DNA from 4 places in the Ensifer canadensis genome. Region 3 is predicted to be linked to each of the others. Evidence: predicted binding sites of a transcription regulator. Region 3 holds the regulator's gene; each other region holds the start of a gene.

Region 1 (4,211 bases), on a different replicon from region 3:
GACGGCGATGTTGCCGAAGGCGGCGCGGAACGCCGGCAGGGCGCTTCGGCTGCCGTTGACGATTGCCGTGGTGCCGTGTTCGACATTGCGGCGAACGTCTTCGGGAATGCCGTATTTCAGGCCGTGCGCGTCCCAGGACACAGCGAAGGCGCCTGCCTGCTCCATGTCGACGAATTCGGCGACTGAAACGCTTTCATGCACCTCGCCTCCGGCGTCCGACGGCCGCGTGATCACGCGGCGAACGAAGTGGACATCGGAGCAGTCGCAGAAGTGTCGGGCGGCAAAGCCCATGACGCTATCCTTGCCGGCCCCGCTCGGGCCGACGACGACGACAAGCGCGCCACGCCTAAGTTCGAGCTGGCTCATGCGACACGCCGACCTTCGCGCCAGACCGAACGCACCACTGGAATACCTTCCTGCCTGTGGACACGCGCGATGTCGGCGCGCAAGCCGACGGCAATCCGGCCACGATCATCGAGGCCGACGGTGCGGGCAGGGGTGGTGCTGACCATGGCGATCGCCTTCGGCAGGTCGATGGCTTCAAGCTCATCGGCGAGCACGAACGGCGCGTGGATCAGGCTGAAGGGCACATAATCGGACGAAAGCACGTCGAGCACGCCGCGGTCGGCAAGGTCACGGGCGGCGATATTGCCCGAATGCGACTTGCCGCGCACGATGTTGGGCGCGCCCATCAGCACACTAAGACCGGCGCGATGGGAGGCCTCCGCCGCTTCGAAGCTGGTCGGGAACTCGGCGAGCTTGATGCCGTAGCTGATAGATTCGTCGACATGGGCGATCGTGGCGTCGTCGTGGCTGGCGATGGTAATGCCGCGCTCAGCACAGGCCTTGGCGAGCGCATCGCGGTGCGGGCCGGCATACTTCGCCGAAAGCGCCTGCTGACGTTCAACGAATTTTCCGAATTCGGCGTCCGACAGGCCGCGCTTGGATTTGTAGTAGAGCGTGTACTGGTCCATCGTCTGGAACTGGCGCTGCCCCGGTGCGTGGTCCATCAGCGAGACGAGCTTGACCTGCGGATCGTTCTGGAAGTCCTCGTAGTGATCGAGCACGTCCGATGTCGAAACCTCGCAGCGCAGGTGGATCAGATGGTCGGCGCGCAGGCGGCCTTCCTGCTTGGCCTGGGCCAGCGCGTCCGCCATGCTGCGCATTTCGCCCTTCTGGAAACCGCCGTCTTCGTCCGAACCAAGGCGCAGGCAGTCGAATACGGTGGTGATGCCAGACGTGACGACCTGTGCGTCGTGTGCCTGGATCGCGGCGATCTTCAACCAGCGAACGCCGGGCCGCGGCGAGTAATGTGCCTCAAGGTGGTCGGTGTGCAGCTCGATGAGGCCAGGCAGAAGGTAGTCGCCTTCGAAGTCTTCACCAGTGTTGGTCGTGCCATGAGAGATATCGGCGATCTTGCCGTCGCGGATCAGCACCGAGCCGTCGAGGATACTGTCCTCGAGAACGATGCGGGCATTGGTCAGGACTTGTTCTTTGCTCATCTCATGCGATCTTTCGTTGTGTCGCGCCGCGGAGCGGCAGCAGGGAATGGACCAGGAACGGTGCGCCACGGTGCGGCTCGACGAAGAGCGCAACTGACGTGACGTGAAGCGGCTTGCCGATGTGATCAGCAAAGGTGCTCTCAAGCACGGTCCGCATTGGTTTCGCTGTCTCGCCGGGTACCGGCCCGGTCAGCGTCAGGTGAAACTGAAATTCTTCGAAAACATAGGGGTATCCCCACTTTCTCAAGTATTCCCTCTGCCGCTCCGGAAGCTTGTCCGGGTTGCGTCGCGCCATGTCCACGTCCGACAACGGCGCCCGAAACGGCTCGAAGGTTTGCACGGCCTGCGCCGCGAATTCCTGCAACGCCTCGCAGTGGTTCGCGGAAACCAGCGCGAAGAACGGGCCAAGCTGAAGGAGCGTGAGTTGAGGGATCTCGAAGGGTTCAAGGTTGTCGGCAAACGTTTCGAAGGCTGCGACCAGCTCGGCTTCGCTGCGGTCTTCGGCAAGTGTGAAGGGGGCCTTGAGAGTGCCGTGAAAGCCGTAGCGTCGCGGGTCGGCAGTCAGTGCATGTCGCGTGGCGGCATCAAGGCTGCCTAACGCTGAAAGTTCATTGGTCTCGCCGGTAAAGGCATCACGGCCGAGCCAATGGGCCGCCGTCTGCGACAGCCGGTCGTCTGCCGGCGGCGCGAAGTAGATTGCATAACGCACGGTCTTCACTTTCTTGTATCGACCGGCCCGCCGGAACGGCGGGTCGATTGTTCGCGGGATGCGATGCGCAGCTAGCCGATTTCCATGACAACATCATGATGGCCGCGCTGCAAAAATTCTTCTCGTCAATGAGCCTTCTGCCCCATCAGTCGCGAGCGGCAGGCGTTCGAGATGCTGTCGAAAATAAACACGACCAGCAAGATGAGAAGCACCATATAAGCGACATTTTCCCAATCGGAGTTGGTACGCATCGCTTCCCAGAGTTTCAGGCCGATGCCACCGGCGCCGACAGCGCCGATGATCGTTGCCGAACGCGTGTTGGATTCCCAGAAATAGAGCGCCTGGCTGGCGAATACCGGCAGGACCTGCGGCAGGACGCCAAAGCGTTGCACGGCAAGCGGGGTGGCGCCGACGGATTTTACGCCTTCGCGCTGCTTGTCGTCGATGTTCTCCAAAGCCTCGGAGTAGAGCTTGCCCAAGGTGCCTGTATCGGTGAAGAAAATTGCCGACATGCCGGCAAGCGGTCCCGGGCCAAAGGCGCGCGTGAAGAACAATGCCCAGATGAACATGTCCACCGAACGCAGGAAATCGAAGAAGCGCTTGGCGAGCTGGTTCGTCAGGAAATTCGGGGTGATGTTGCGCGCCGCCAGGAAGCAGAGCGGGAACGCGACCAGCGAGGCAAAAAGCGTGCCGACGAAGGCCATGACCACGGTCTGCAGCAGTTTGGTCCACACATCCAGATGCTGCCATTCGGCGTTGTAGAGGATGTTGTTCCAGGCAAGCGACAGGTTCGAGCGCGTGGGTTCGATGCGCTCGCCGCTCGTGATCAACGAAAATATATCGCCATAGCCCTTGCCGAAGAACGGTGAGTGGACGTCGAAGAGGAAATTGGCCCAGCCGAAGAAGCGATTGCGGATCGAGATGTCGTCACCTTCGACGTCGGCCCAACCAGTTGCACCAAAGGCGAGCGTGATCTTCTCGCCCGGGCGTTTCTGCGTGGCCCAGGCGGGGAGGGCACCCTGAGGGGTTACCGTGTCCTGGCCATCGACGGCCATCGTCAGCGTCTCGCCACGATGGGTTGCCTTGACGAGTCCGTCGGCAATTTCGATCTTCGTCGACCTGTCATAGGTGATGACGGCCCTGGTGATGATTTCCTCGGTCCGCATTTCGACGCGGTTCTGCTCACTTGGCGTATTGGCCGCGCCGAGCGCTGAACCCGGCGCCATGAAGCTGAAGGATGACGTCGTCTTGGGCTTTGCAGTCTGTGCGGTTGCAGCGGGTAATTCGACTTTTCGGGTCACGGTTTCCTTGTCGAGTTCCACCCATGCCGGATTCGGATTTGGCCCAAGCGGCGAGTTGCGCTGGTAATCGAGCGTCATCGTCTTGTCGCGGGCGATCTTGATCTCGGGCCGAACCTCGTAGGAGACCCAATCCGCGAGATAGGTCCCGGCAATGCCCCAATTGGCGTTGCCCAGAACATGCCCGATCGAAAAGAACCACCAGCTGAAGATGAGGTAAGCGACGAGGCCGACACTGATGACAATCGTGCGCAGGCGCTTGTTCGAGGAGCCCTGCAGCAAGTGCGGGTGACGCGATGCGATCGCATCCATTTCGAGAGCGCTTAATCTGGTCGTGGAGGTCATGATGCGCACCTACTGGGCAAGCTGGAAGGCCTGGTCGCCGACGAGGCGACGGCGCAGCCATGCGGAAAACTGGTCGACGGCGAAGATCGTTGCAAACAGCAGGATGACGATCGCCAGTGTCTTTGCCTGATGGCCCTGGCCGATCGACAGACGCAGCAACTCGCCGATCCCGCCGCCGCCAACTGCGCCGATGATGGTCGAGGCGCGTACGTTGATCTCGAGGCGAAGCAGGAAATAGCTGGCGAAGTTGGGCAGCACCTGCGGCACCATGCCGAACCAGACGCGTTCGATCCAGTTGCCACCGGCGGCGCGCAGGCCCTCGTCCGGTTTCATGTCGGCGTTCTCGACCACCTCGAA
Region 2 (4,211 bases), 400 kb from region 3:
CCGCCCAAGTCGCGATCACGACCGGGCCGGATATCCCGGACGAGCCTTGCAACCGAAAGTCGGACGCCTGTTCCCTGAACTGGATCGTCTCATGACGCTCAGTCCCACCGCCAATGCGGAGGCTCTCTCCCCAACCGCGAGCCCCGCCCCCGGCATTGCAGCCGGAGGCGGACAGGGTCACAGGAACAGATCGACTGCGAAGTAGGTGAGCGCCGAAATCGCAGCAGCGGCCGGCATCGTCACGAACCAGGCGATGACAATGTTGCCGGCAAGGCCCCAGCGCACCGCCGAGACACGCTTGGCGGCACCCACGCCGATGATCGCGCCGGTGATCGTGTGGGTGGTCGACACCGGAATGCCGAGCCAGGTGGCGGCAAACAGCGTGATGGCGCCGCCGGTTTCCGCGCAGAAGCCCTGCATCGGATTGAGCTTGGTGATCTTCGAGCCCATGGTGTGCACGATGCGCCAGCCGCCCAACAGCGTGCCGAGCGCGATCGCCGCCTGGCAGGTGATCACCACCCAGAACGGCACATAGAACTCGGAGCCGAGATAGCCCTGCGAGAACAAGAGCACGGCGATGATGCCCATGGTCTTTTGCGCATCGTTGCCGCCGTGGCCGAGCGAATAGAGCGACGCCGAGACGAACTGCATCACCCGAAAGGTACGGTCGACAGCAAAAGGCGTCCGGCGCACGAACAGCCAGGAAACGATGAGGATCAGGAGCAGCGCCAGGAAGAAGCCGATCATCGGCGACATCACGATGGCGCCGACCGTCTTCAAGAGACCGGTCCAGACGATGGCATCGCCGCCAGTGCGGGCTAGGCCGGCACCGACGAGGCCGCCGATCAGCGCATGCGACGAACTCGACGGAATGCCGAAGATCCAGGTCGCGATGTTCCAGACGATCGCCCCCATCAGGGCCGAGAAGATCACCAGCGGCGTAACGATGCCGGGATCGATGATGCCGCGTCCGAGCGTCTCGGCCACATGCAGGCCGAAAAACAGGAAGGCGATGAAATTGAAGAACGCCGCCCACATGACCGCATATTGCGGCCGGAGCACCCGGGTCGAAACGATGGTTGCGATCGAGTTGGCGGCGTCATGCAGCCCGTTGAGAAAGTCGAAGAACAGGGCGATTGCAATGAGGGCGACGAGCAACGGCAGGGCGAGCGTCGCGTCCATCAGACGTTCTCGATCACGATGCCGCTGATCTCGTTGGCGACGTCCTCGAAGCGGTCGACGACCTTCTCGAGCTCGCCGTAGATCTCGCTACCGATAATGTAGGCCATGGCATTGTTGGCACCGTAGCGGCGGAAAAGATCCTTCAGGCCCTGGTCGTGCAGCTCGTCGGACCGGCCTTCGATGCGCGTGACCTCTTCGGCGATGGCGATGAGCCGGCCGTGGTTGACGCCGATGCGATTGAGCAGCGGAATGGCCTCGGCGATCAGGTGCGCCGCCTGGACGACGATGACGCCCATTTCCTTCATGCCCGGATCGAAGGTCTTCTGCTCGTAGAGCCGGATGGTCTTGACCGTCTTGTGCATCATGTCGATGGCATCGTCCATCGACTGGATGAGATCCTTGATGTCGCCACGATCGAACGGCGTGATGAAGGAGCGACGAACGGCCAGAAGCACTTCGCGGGTGACACCGTCTGCCTCGTCTTCAAGCGCGACGATCCGGTCGCAGTGCTTTTCGAGATCGTCGCCGCCGGCGAGGAGCTTGTCGAGCGCTTCGGCGGCACCGACGACGGTACGCGAATGTTGCGCGAAGAGATCGAAAAAGCTGTCTTCGCGGGGAAGGAGTTTGCGGAACCAAGCCAGCATCACAAATATATCCGTTCGTGGATTGTCATGCGGCTGTCATATTGTACGCAAGCGATCAAGAAAAGCGCTGAACGACTGGGATTATAAGGCTTTCCCCGCCGTTATCGCGCAATTTTGCCTGGAAATGACTCAGGTCACCTTTCGTCTTGCCTTAAAGCCCGCTTTCGTCCTACTGCATAGCTCCTTAAATCGGCATCGATTTATGGAGCTATGCAGCAAGTGTTGCAGCGTCCTTTGCACGTCCTGTTCGACGCGTGGCGCTGCGACTGGCGCCGACGTCGAATCCGGACCCGAAATGCCACAAAAGGTCTTTCTCAATCGCCTGAAGCTGAGCGAGTTCCGCAATTATGCGGCGCTGTCGCTGGCGCTCGACCAGAGGCACGTCGTGCTGACCGGCGAGAACGGCGCCGGCAAGACCAATCTGATGGAAGCGGTGTCGTTTCTGTCGCCAGGCCGTGGCCTCAGGCGTGCGGCCTATGCCGATGTCGCTCGCGTCGGCGCAAGCGACGGCTTCTCGGTCTTTGCCGAAGTCGTGGGCATGGAAGGCCCGGTCGAGATCGGTACCGGCACGGCCGGCACCAGTGAGGGGCAATCACGACGCCTGCGGCTGAACGGCACGACAGCGAGTACGGTCGATGAGCTGACCGACCATCTGCGCGTGCTGTGGCTGACGCCGGCCATGGACGGGCTCTTCACCGGCCCGTCGGCCGATCGCCGCCGTTTCCTCGATCGGCTGGTGCTTTCGCTCGATCCGGAGCATGGGAAGCGCGCCAGCGAATTCGACCGTGCCATGCGTAGCCGCAATCGGCTCCTCAGCGACTTTCGTCCCGACCCGGCCTGGTTGACTGCCATCGAGCGGGAAATGGCGGGGCTCGGCGTGTCGATGGCGCTCGCACGGCAGGAGATGCTGGGTCTGCTGACGGCGCTCGTCGAGAGAAACACCGGCGACAGCGTCTTTCCATCTGCGCGCCTGGCGCTGGCGGGCTTCCTCGACGACGAGAGCCACAAGCCAGCCTTCGACCTCGAAGAACAATATCTCACCATGCTGCGCGAGGGCCGGGCGCGCGACGCGGCCGCCGGCCGGACACTGGACGGACCGCACCGCACCGACCTCCTGATTCGCCACCGCGAAAAGGACATGGAAGCCGAGCGCTGCTCGACCGGCGAGCAAAAGGCGCTGCTCGTCGGCCTGGTTCTTGCCCATGCGCGCCTCGTCGGCGACATGACCGGTCACGCTCCTATCCTGCTGCTCGACGAGATCGCCGCGCATCTCGACATGGGCCGCCGCGCCGCCCTATTCGATCTCGTCGACGGACTTGGCGGCCAGGCCTTCATGACCGGGACGGACCGTGCGATGTTCGACGCGCTCGGCGATCGCGGCCGGTTCCTGACGGTGGAGCACGGAAGCGTATCGGGATGATGGAGCCGATCATGGAAAGTGTCCGCTCATGACTAGTACAAGCCTCGAATCATCGGAAATTGCCCGCTACGCGCGCCACATCATGCTGCCCGAACTCGGCGGTGGGGGGCAACAGAAACTCAAGGCGGCGCGCGTTCTCGTCATTGGCGCCGGCGGCCTCGGCGCTCCTGTTCTTCAATATCTCGCCGCCGCCGGCATCGGCACGCTGGGCATCGTCGACGATGACGTGGTGTCGCTGTCGAACCTGCAGCGGCAGGTGATCCACCGCACGGCCGATATTGGCCAGACAAAGGTCGAGAGCGCCTCGGCAGCGATCGGCGCGCTCAATCCGCATGTGGTGGTCGAGAGGCATCCCCTTCGTCTGGCAGCCGACAACGCCGAGGCGCTGTTGCGCCAATATGATCTGGTGATCGACGGCTCGGACAATTTCGACACGCGCTATCTCGCCGCCGATACGGCAGCAACCGTCGGCATACCGCTCGTCACCGGTGCAGTCGGCCGCTTCGACGGTTCGCTTACAGTGCTGATGCCTTATCGCTCGGGCGCGGATGGCGAACCGAACCCGTCCTACCGCGATCTCTTTCCCGAAGCGCCGCCGCCGGGCGTCGTGCCCTCCTGTGCCGAGGCCGGCATCATCGGCGCGCTCACCGGCGTCATCGGAACATTGCAGGCTATGGAAGCCATCAAGGTGATCGCCGGGATCGGCGAGCCACTCGTCGGTCGGCTGTTGATGTATGACGCTCTCTCGGCGCAATTCAGCACCATCCGCTATCGCCGGCGCAAGGACAGGAGCGCAGACTGATGCAGATCATCAGGATCGACGCTGCCTTCGATCGCTACAAGGAATTGCTGGCCCTGATCCTTGACGCCTTTGCCTATATGGACGGGCGGATTGATCCGCCATCCTCGGCCCATGCGCTAACGATTGAGGGGCTGAGCGAGAAGGCTTCGGCAGAAATTGGCTT
Region 3 (4,211 bases):
ATCACATCGGGGAAACGGTCCTTCAACGACGCGAGGCCCTGGCGGAAGACCAGGGCCACGTCGCGGACATGCTCCAGGAAACCGTCGGCCAGGATGACGTCGAGCACGGCGTTGCCGACAGCCATGGCAAGCGGGTTGCCGCCATAGGTCGAACCGTGCGTACCGGCGACCATGCCGGCAGCCGCCTCTTCGGTCGCAAGGCAGGCACCGAGCGGGAAGCCGCCGCCGATGCCCTTGGCGACAGCCATGATATCCGGACGGATGCCAGCCCATTCATAGGCGAAAAGCTTGCCGGTGCGGCCGACGCCGGACTGGACCTCGTCGAGGATCAGCAGCAGACCGAACTCGTCGCAAAGCGCGCGCAGCTCCTGCATGAATTCCTTGGTGACCGGGCGGATGCCGCCCTCGCCCTGGATCGGCTCGATCAGGATCGCCGCCGTCTCGTCGGTGATCGCATCCTTGAGCGCCGTGATATCGCCGAAGGGAACCTGATAGAAACCCGGGGCCTTCGGGCCAAAGCCCTCGATGTACTTCTGCTGACCACCCGCCGCGATGGTCGCGATCGTGCGTCCGTGGAAGGCACCCTCGAAGGTGATGATGTGGAACTTCTCCGGATTGCCCTTGGCATAGTGGTAGCGACGCGCAGTCTTGATCGCGCATTCGAGCGCCTCGGCACCCGAGTTGGTGAAGAAGACACGATCGGCGAAGGTGACGGCCGTCAGCCGGCGTGCAAGGCTCTCCTGGCCGGGGACCTCATAAAGGTTGGACAGGTGCCAGACCTTCTCGGCCTGCGCCTTCAACGCCTCGACCAGATGCGGATGCGCATGGCCAAGCGAGTTGACGGCGACGCCGGCGGCGAAGTCGAGATAGCGCGAGCCGTCTTCGGCGATCAACCAGACGCCCTCTCCTCGCTCGAAACGCAACGGCGCACGCATGTAGGTGTCGTAAAGCGGCGTGGTTGCAGTCATGGCGAGCCTCTCCTTCATTGCTATCGGCATCGATCCGAGCCCCTGTTGAGCGCGGCAAAAAATTAAAAATGCCGCCTTGCGGCGGCGCAGGCACTATTCCTATTTCGCAGCGCAATGTCAACAAAACCAAGCTTTGCAGTGCGGTCGGACAGGTCTGATCCATGCGACGAAAAAATCACGCGACGGGGCTTGCAAAAATGCAACGCCCACCGAGCAAGTTGGGGAAAACCAAGAAATCGATTCGGCGCGATTCGCGGGACTCTTGCCACGGAGTCCGCCGGTCAGTAGGTTAATGTTCAATTACTAGACGCATGCGGCGGGCCTAGTCACCAAAAGTGTTATCGCGTTGCAGCTCCGGAGCCTGTCCGGAGCGTGGTGAGAGATTCTGTCATCGCCAACGCTGAGAACGGAGAGTGCAGAAATGAACTGGACTGACGAGCGGGTGGAAAAACTGAAGAAGCTTTGGTCCGAGGGCCTGAGCGCGAGCCAGATCGCGGCACAGCTCGGCGGCGTCAGCCGCAATGCGGTCATCGGCAAGGTTCACCGGCTGAGCCTGCCCGGCAGGGCCAAGGCTGGCGGAACCACCGCCGCGACCCGGCCGAAGCAGCGCCCGACTTCGGCGCCGCGCGCTCCGAACTACGCTTCGCGCGTCACGACACGGACGGTTACCCGTGCGGCCGGCGCGACCGTGCTCAAGGAAGAGGTCGAAGTCGATCTCGTCGCCGAACAGGATTTCCGCATCCAGACGGATGTGGTCGTGCCAATGTCGCGCCGCCTGGAGCTGACGCAGTTGACCGAGCGCACCTGCAAATGGCCGATCGGCGACCCGCTCAAGGAAGAATTCCACTTCTGCGGCAACGATTCCCCGGAAGCTTCGCCCTATTGCACATTCCATGCGCGGCTTGCCTATCAGCCGACCTCCGAGCGCCGTCGCGCTCGCTGAGACGACCGAAAACCACATGCAGAAAAGGGGCCGCACGGCCCCTTTTTTATTGGCTGCTGCATGTTTCCCTGGTTCGTATTCGCTTCAAGGAAACATGCCGCAATTCAAGATGCAACAGCGACCTTTGCGCGTCCATTAAGATGCGCGGCGCTGCAGTGGCCGGCTGGCTCAGCTTTCGAGCGAGTAGCCGGCACCGCGAACGGTGCGGATGACATCAGGCATGCTCGAGAAATTCAGTGCCTTGCGCAAGCGACCGACATGCACGTCGACGGTGCGCTCGTCGACATAGATATCGTGGCCCCAGACGCCATCAAGGAGTTGCGAGCGCGAGAACACCCGGCCCGGCGACGACATCAGGAATTCGAGCAGGCGGAATTCCGTCGGACCAAGGCGGACCTCGCGGGTGCGGCGATGCACGCGATGGGTCTCGCGATCGAGCTCGATGTCGCCGCAGCGAAGCAGCGTCGAGAGGACCTCGGGCTTGGCGCGCCGCAGCATCGCCTTGACACGGGCCATCAGCTCCGGGGTCGAGAACGGCTTGACGACATAATCGTCGGCGCCGGTGGCAAGGCCACGAACCCGCTCGCTCTCCTCGCCGCGCGCCGTCAGCATGATGATCGGCAGGCGCTCGGTTTCCGGACGTTGGCGCAGCCGGCGGCAAAGCTCGATGCCGGAAACGCCCGGCAGCATCCAGTCGAGGATCAGGAGATCCGGGAGGCGCTCCTGTAGGCGGATCTCCGCCTCGTCTCCGCGCAGGATCGTATCAACATCGAACCCTTCGGCTTCGAGGTTATAACGCAGCAGGACACTCAGCGCCTCTTCGTCTTCGACAACGGCGATTTTCGGCAACATCAGGCAACGTCTCCTTACCCAGAGCGTCTCGCGTTCGATCGAACGCAAAGAGATGCTCGAACATATAGAATCTGGAGCACTCCGCGCGTTTTCATAGGCACGCGCGAAAACGTATAGCTTCAGACGCAGTAGAGCAGGGCCGCAACCAGGGCTGCGACCGGAGCAGGTTCATAAGCAGGCACTCGAACGTATCCGGGTCTTAAAGCGCGTCGCGATCTCTAAGATGCGCTTGTTGTGCTTTAAGTTCTTGTTTTTGCACATGTCGTTATCGCAAAACCGCTGCGCACTTTTGCGCGACATGCGTTAGTCCTTCACGGCACCCAGCGTCGACGTATTGTCGTCCTTCGGACGCTCGCCTTCCGGCTGCGCGCCCGTCGCCATGTAGTAGATCGTCTCGGCGATATTGGTGGCGTGGTCGCCGATACGCTCGATGTTCTTGGCACAGAAGAGAAGATGCGTGCAGGGCGTGATGTTGCGCGGATCTTCCATCATGTAGGTGAGCAGCTCGCGGAACAGCGAGGTGTAGATCGCGTCGATCTCCTCGTCGCGCTCGCGGATGCTGTTGGCCTTCTCCGGCGAGCGGGAAGCGTAGACGTCGAGGACTTCCTTGAGCTGCACCAGCGCAAGCTCTGCCAGGTGTTCGAGACCGCGCGCCAGCTTGCGCGGGATGCCGGAGCCGGCAACCGCGATGACACGCTTGGCGTTGTTCTTGCCGAGGTCGCCGACGCGCTCCAGATCGGACGCGATGCGGATCGATCCCATGATCTCGCGCAGGTCGGCAGCAACGGGCTGGCGCTTGGCGATGGTGACGATTGCCTTTTCGCCGATCTGGCGTTCGGCTTCATCGAGGATGGTGTCGTCGGAGATCACCTTCTGCGCCAAGGCGAGGTCAGAATTGACAAGCGCACGAACGGATTCGCCCACCATCTGCTCGGCAAGCCCGCCCATCTCGGAGATGCGGCGCGTGAGATATTTCAGTTCTTCGTCGTAGGCGGACATTATGTGCATGGACATAGTCTTCGATCCTTGCGGGCGCGTTCAGGAAACGGGGTGAAGAGGAGCTTCGGCCATCAACCGAACCGGCCCATGATGTAGTCCTGGGTACGCTGGTCATCCGGATTGGTGAACATCTTGTCGGTGTCGTTCTCCTCGACAAGATTGCCGAGGTGGAACATGGCAGTGCGCTGCGAAACACGCGCCGCCTGCTGCATCGAGTGGGTGACGATGACGATCGTGAAGTTGGTACGCAGCTCGTGGATCAGTTCCTCGACCTTGGCCGTCGCGATCGGATCGAGCGCCGAACAGGGCTCGTCCATCAGGATCACTTCAGGGCTGACGGCAACGGCGCGCGCGATGCACAGACGCTGCTGCTGGCCGCCCGAAAGACCGGTGCCCGGCTCCTGCAGGCGATCCTTCACCTCGTTCCACAAACCAGCCTTCTGCAGGCT
Region 4 (4,211 bases), 1.5 Mb from region 3:
CGTTCACCCCGTACCAGGCGTAGAGATAGCCGGACAGGAAGGTGAGGATCGCCGTGAAAATGCCGGTGTAGAAGAAATAGAGCCCCTGGGCCGATGCCTCCTGCTCCTCGACGACGCGCTCCACCAGCTTGTTCTGCATGCCGGTGTGCATGATCGCATAGGTGAAGGCGTGGAAGCACTGCAGCACGAAATAGCCGGAAAAGCCGAGATCCATCGGGAAGATGATCCAGCGCACGACCGCCAGCGAGCAGCCGGACAGGATCATCGTCCAGACGCTGAAGCGGCGGATGATCGCCTTGGCGAAGATGAACATCGTCACTTCAGCAGCAACGCCGGCACTCCAGAGGATGCCGATCTCCGTGCCGCTATAGCCGATATGCTGCCAGTAGATTGCCGAGAAAGCGAAGAGCATGGCGTGGCTGGCGTTCACCAGCGTCACGCCGATCAGCAATAGCTGCAGATCGAGCTGGCGCAACGATTGCGGCGGAGGCTCGGTCAGCGCCGTGATCGGTGACGGGCGCCGCGGTCGGCCGACCTTTGGCGCCGCAAAGGCCATCAGGATCGTCAGGCCGAAACCGACCGCCATCGCCGGCAGCACCATGTCGCCACCGAAGATGCCGATCATCCAGCCGCCGAGCATGGTTGCGCCGATGAAGGCGACGGAACCCCAAAGCCGCATCTGCGCATAATCGAAACCCCAGCGCCGGACGCCGGAAAGCGCGATCGCCTCGACGATCGGCACATAGGGCGAATAGACCGCCGATTGCAGCGTATAGATGATCAGAACCGGCCAGAACTCCCGGGCGTAGAACAGCACGAAAGCCGTCGCCAGCGACAGGAAACCTGACCAGATCAAAACGATCGTGCGCTCTCCGAGCCGATCGGCGATCACACCGGCAATTGGCGCGGTGATCACGCGTACGAACATCGGCAGCGCCAGCACGACGCCGATCTCGAAATCGCTCATGGAAAGCGTGCTCAACCAGACCGGAAAATACGGCATTGCGAAACCGTTGACGATCAACGGAGCGCAGAAGAGCAAGGCGATGCGAAGCGCAAAATGACGCGGCGGAGGGCCCACAGTTGCGGGCGCTTGGGAGGGAATCATGGGAGAACCTGATGGCTATCGGCCAGCAATAGCATAGCCCGCTGCCGGATCGCCATAACCTAGATTTCACTACAAGCGACGCTTGCGCCCTCGCCGGCGTTCCCGTCAGGCTGCCCGTTGCGTCAGCAGGTGCGCCAGAAGCCGTTCGGCTTCGGCCGTTCCCTCGGCCTCTGCGACGCCGCCGCGCATCTGATGCCAGGTGATCAGTTCCATGGTGCCGTCGTGGTGTTCGGCGATCGCCGTGCAGCTTTCGACCCAGTCGCCCGTGTTGATGTAGCGCACGTCGCCGATATCCTCGATGACCGCATGGTGGATATGGCCGCAGATCACGCCCTGCGCATCATGCCGCCGCGCCTCGTCGGCAACCACCTTCTGGAACTCACCGATAAAGTTGACGGCGTGCTTCACCTGCAGCTTCGCCCAGGAAGAGAACGACCAATAGGGCATGCCGAGCCGGCGACGAACGGCGGCCAGGCCGATATTGATGGCGATCGCCGTATCGTAGGCCCAGTCGCCGAGATAGGCGAGGATGCGCGCATTGCGCACGACCACATCGAATTCGTCGCCATGCAGCACCAGATAGTTGCGGCCGTCGGCACCCTTGTGCATATGGCGCTGCGCCACTTCGATGCCGCCGAAGTGAACACCCGGGAAATCGCGCATGAACTCGTCGTGATTGCCGGGGATATAGATGATGCGCGTGCCCTTGCGCGCCTTGCGCAGCAGCTTCTGGACGACGTCGTTGCAGTTCTGCGGCCAGTACCAGCTACGCTTCAACCGCCAGCCATCGACGATGTCGCCGACGAGAACGATGGTCTCAGCCTCGTGATGGCGCAGAAAATCAATAAGAAAGTCGGTCTTGGCGGCCTTGGAGCCGAGGTGGACGTCGGAGATGAACAACGTCCTGAGGTGTCTTACGGAATTGATTTGCGGTGCCGCCATCATACCAGCCTCGTCTTGATTGAGCCTTCTGGGGCCCGTCAAAACCAGACTCGTGTTTCAGGAAGATGACACGGACGCCGGCCGCTTCGTCGCACCGGCTTAAAAGAACCGCGCAAAAACTGTACGCGGTTCGCAATTCATGCCACAAGGCCACGTCCAAAAAAGAGGAATGCAGACTATGAGCACGGGCGACAAAACGAAATCCCAGACAGGTCCGGTCAGCGGCGACATCGACCAGCAGGCCCTTTTCTTCCACCGTTACCCTCGCCCTGGGAAGCTCGAAATTCAGCCCACCAAGCCGCTCGGCAACCAGCGCGATCTCGCGCTCGCCTATTCGCCCGGTGTGGCTGCGCCCTGCATCGCCATCCGCGACAATCCTGAAACGGCTGCCGACTACACGGCACGCGCCAACCTTGTCGCGGTCATTTCCAACGGCACGGCCGTTCTCGGCCTCGGCAATATCGGTCCGCTTGCCTCCAAGCCGGTCATGGAAGGCAAGGCCGTCCTGTTCAAGAAATTTGCCGGCATCGACGTCTTCGACATCGAGATCGACGCGGCGAGCATCGAGCGTATGGTCGATGTCATCTCGGCGCTCGAGCCGACCTTCGGCGGCATCAACCTCGAAGATATCAAGGCGCCGGAATGCTTCGAGGTCGAGCGCCAGTTGCGCGAAAAGATGCAGATCCCCGTCTTCCATGACGACCAGCATGGCACCGCGATCATCGTTGCGGCCGCAATCCTCAACGGTCTGGAACTGGCCGGCAAGGACATCGCCAAGGCCAAGATCGTTACCTCGGGTGCAGGTGCCGCAGCGCTCGCCTGTCTCAATCTGCTGGTCACGCTTGGCGCCAAGACCGAAAACATCTGGGTGCACGACCTCGAAGGCCTCGTCTACAAGGGCCGCGAAGTGCTGATGGACGAATGGAAGTCCGTATACGCGCAGGAAAGCGACAACCGGGTATTAGCCGACAGTATCGGCGGCGCCGACGTTTTCCTCGGTCTTTCCGCCGCTGGAGTCCTGAAACCGGAACTGCTGGTGCAGATGGCCGAAAAGCCACTGATCATGGCGCTCGCCAACCCCACGCCCGAGATCATGCCGGAGGCAGCGCGCGCGGCGCGCCCCGACGCGATGATCTGCACCGGCCGTTCGGATTTCCCCAACCAGGTCAACAACGTGCTTTGCTTCCCGCACATCTTCCGCGGTGCGCTCGACTGCGGCGCAAGCACGATCAACGAAGAAATGAAGATGGCGGCGGTCCGCGCCATTGCCGGCCTTGCCCGCGAGGAGCCGTCCGACGTGGCCGCCCGCGCCTATTCCGGCGAGACGCCGGTCTTCGGTCCCGATTACCTGATCCCCTCGCCCTTCGACCAACGCCTGATCCTCCGGATTGCGCCGGCGGTTGCCAAGGCTGCCGAGGAAAGCGGCGTCGCCACCCGCCCGATCCAGGACTACGACGCCTATCTCGACAAGCTGAACCGCTTCGTCTTCCGCTCGGGCTTCATCATGAAGCCGGTCTTTGCCGCCGCCAAGAATGCGCAGAAGAACCGCGTGATCTTCGCCGAAGGTGAAGACGAGCGCGTGCTGCGCGCCGCCCAGGTGCTGCTGGAGGAAGGCACGGCCCGCCCGATCCTGATCGGTCGTCCGCAGATCATCGAGACGCGCCTGCGTCGCTACGGCCTGCGCATTCGTCCGGATATCGATTTCGAGGTGGTCAACCCCGAGGGCGACCCGCGCTACCGCGACTACGTCGAGGACTATTTCGCCCTCGTCGGCCGTCTCGGTGTCATTCCGGAAGCTGCCCGCACGATCGTCCGCACCAACACCACCGTCATTGGGGCGCTTGCCGTCAAGCGCGGCGAAGCCGATGCGCTAATCTGCGGTGTCGAAGGGCGTTACAGCAAGCACCTGCGCGACGTCTCGCAGATCATCGGCAAGCGCGACGGCGTGCTCGATTTCTCGGCCCTCAGCCTGCTGATCTCGCAGCGTGGCGCCACGTTCTTCACCGACACCTATGTCAGCTACTGCCCGAGTGCCGAAGAAATCGCCCAGACCACCGTCATGGCGGCGCAGGAGATCCGGCGCTTCGGCATCACGCCACATGCCGCCCTGGTCTCGCATTCGAACTTCGGCTCGCGCGATTCCGAGAGTGCCACCAAGATG

The links. Region 3 encodes PhoB, which activates phosphate uptake and scavenging genes when phosphate is short. Its sites were predicted from a motif close to TGTCATNNANCTGTCAT; they were not measured.
Region 1: J3R84_RS25455 (DUF1045 domain-containing protein) is a predicted target of PhoB. The motif match lies at 2,296-2,312, and genes of this name have one in related genera.
Region 2: J3R84_RS18375 (DUF47 domain-containing protein) is a predicted target of PhoB. The motif match lies at 1,850-1,866, and genes of this name have one in related genera.
Region 4: J3R84_RS08080 (UDP-2,3-diacylglucosamine diphosphatase) is a predicted target of PhoB. The motif match lies at 2,105-2,121, and genes of this name have one in related genera.

The regions. Positions count from the first base shown of each region.
Region 1 is NZ_CP083371.1:1,229,194-1,233,404, reverse strand. It holds gene phnN (phosphonate metabolism protein/1,5-bisphosphokinase (PRPP-forming) PhnN) at 1-366, opposite strand, end outside; gene J3R84_RS25460 (alpha-D-ribose 1-methylphosphonate 5-triphosphate diphosphatase) at 363-1,502, opposite strand; gene J3R84_RS25455 (DUF1045 domain-containing protein) at 1,504-2,211, opposite strand; gene phnE (phosphonate ABC transporter, permease protein PhnE) at 2,337-3,854, opposite strand; gene phnE (phosphonate ABC transporter, permease protein PhnE) at 3,864-4,211, opposite strand, start outside.
Region 2 is NZ_CP083370.1:3,804,938-3,809,148, reverse strand. It holds gene J3R84_RS18380 (inorganic phosphate transporter) at 178-1,182, opposite strand; gene J3R84_RS18375 (DUF47 domain-containing protein) at 1,182-1,826, opposite strand; gene recF (DNA replication/repair protein RecF) at 2,122-3,246, shown strand; gene J3R84_RS18365 (molybdopterin-synthase adenylyltransferase MoeB) at 3,275-4,048, shown strand; gene J3R84_RS18360 (GNAT family N-acetyltransferase) at 4,048-4,211, shown strand, end outside.
Region 3 is NZ_CP083370.1:150,197-154,407, reverse strand. It holds gene J3R84_RS00720 (aspartate aminotransferase family protein) at 1-968, opposite strand, end outside; gene J3R84_RS00715 (GcrA family cell cycle regulator) at 1,390-1,911, shown strand; gene phoB (phosphate regulon transcriptional regulator PhoB) at 2,080-2,763, opposite strand; gene phoU (phosphate signaling complex protein PhoU) at 3,067-3,777, opposite strand; gene pstB (phosphate ABC transporter ATP-binding protein PstB) at 3,834-4,211, opposite strand, start outside.
Region 4 is NZ_CP083370.1:1,648,473-1,652,683, forward strand. It holds gene J3R84_RS08075 (MFS transporter) at 1-1,108, opposite strand, end outside; gene J3R84_RS08080 (UDP-2,3-diacylglucosamine diphosphatase) at 1,214-2,053, opposite strand; gene J3R84_RS08085 (NADP-dependent malic enzyme) at 2,229-4,211, shown strand, end outside.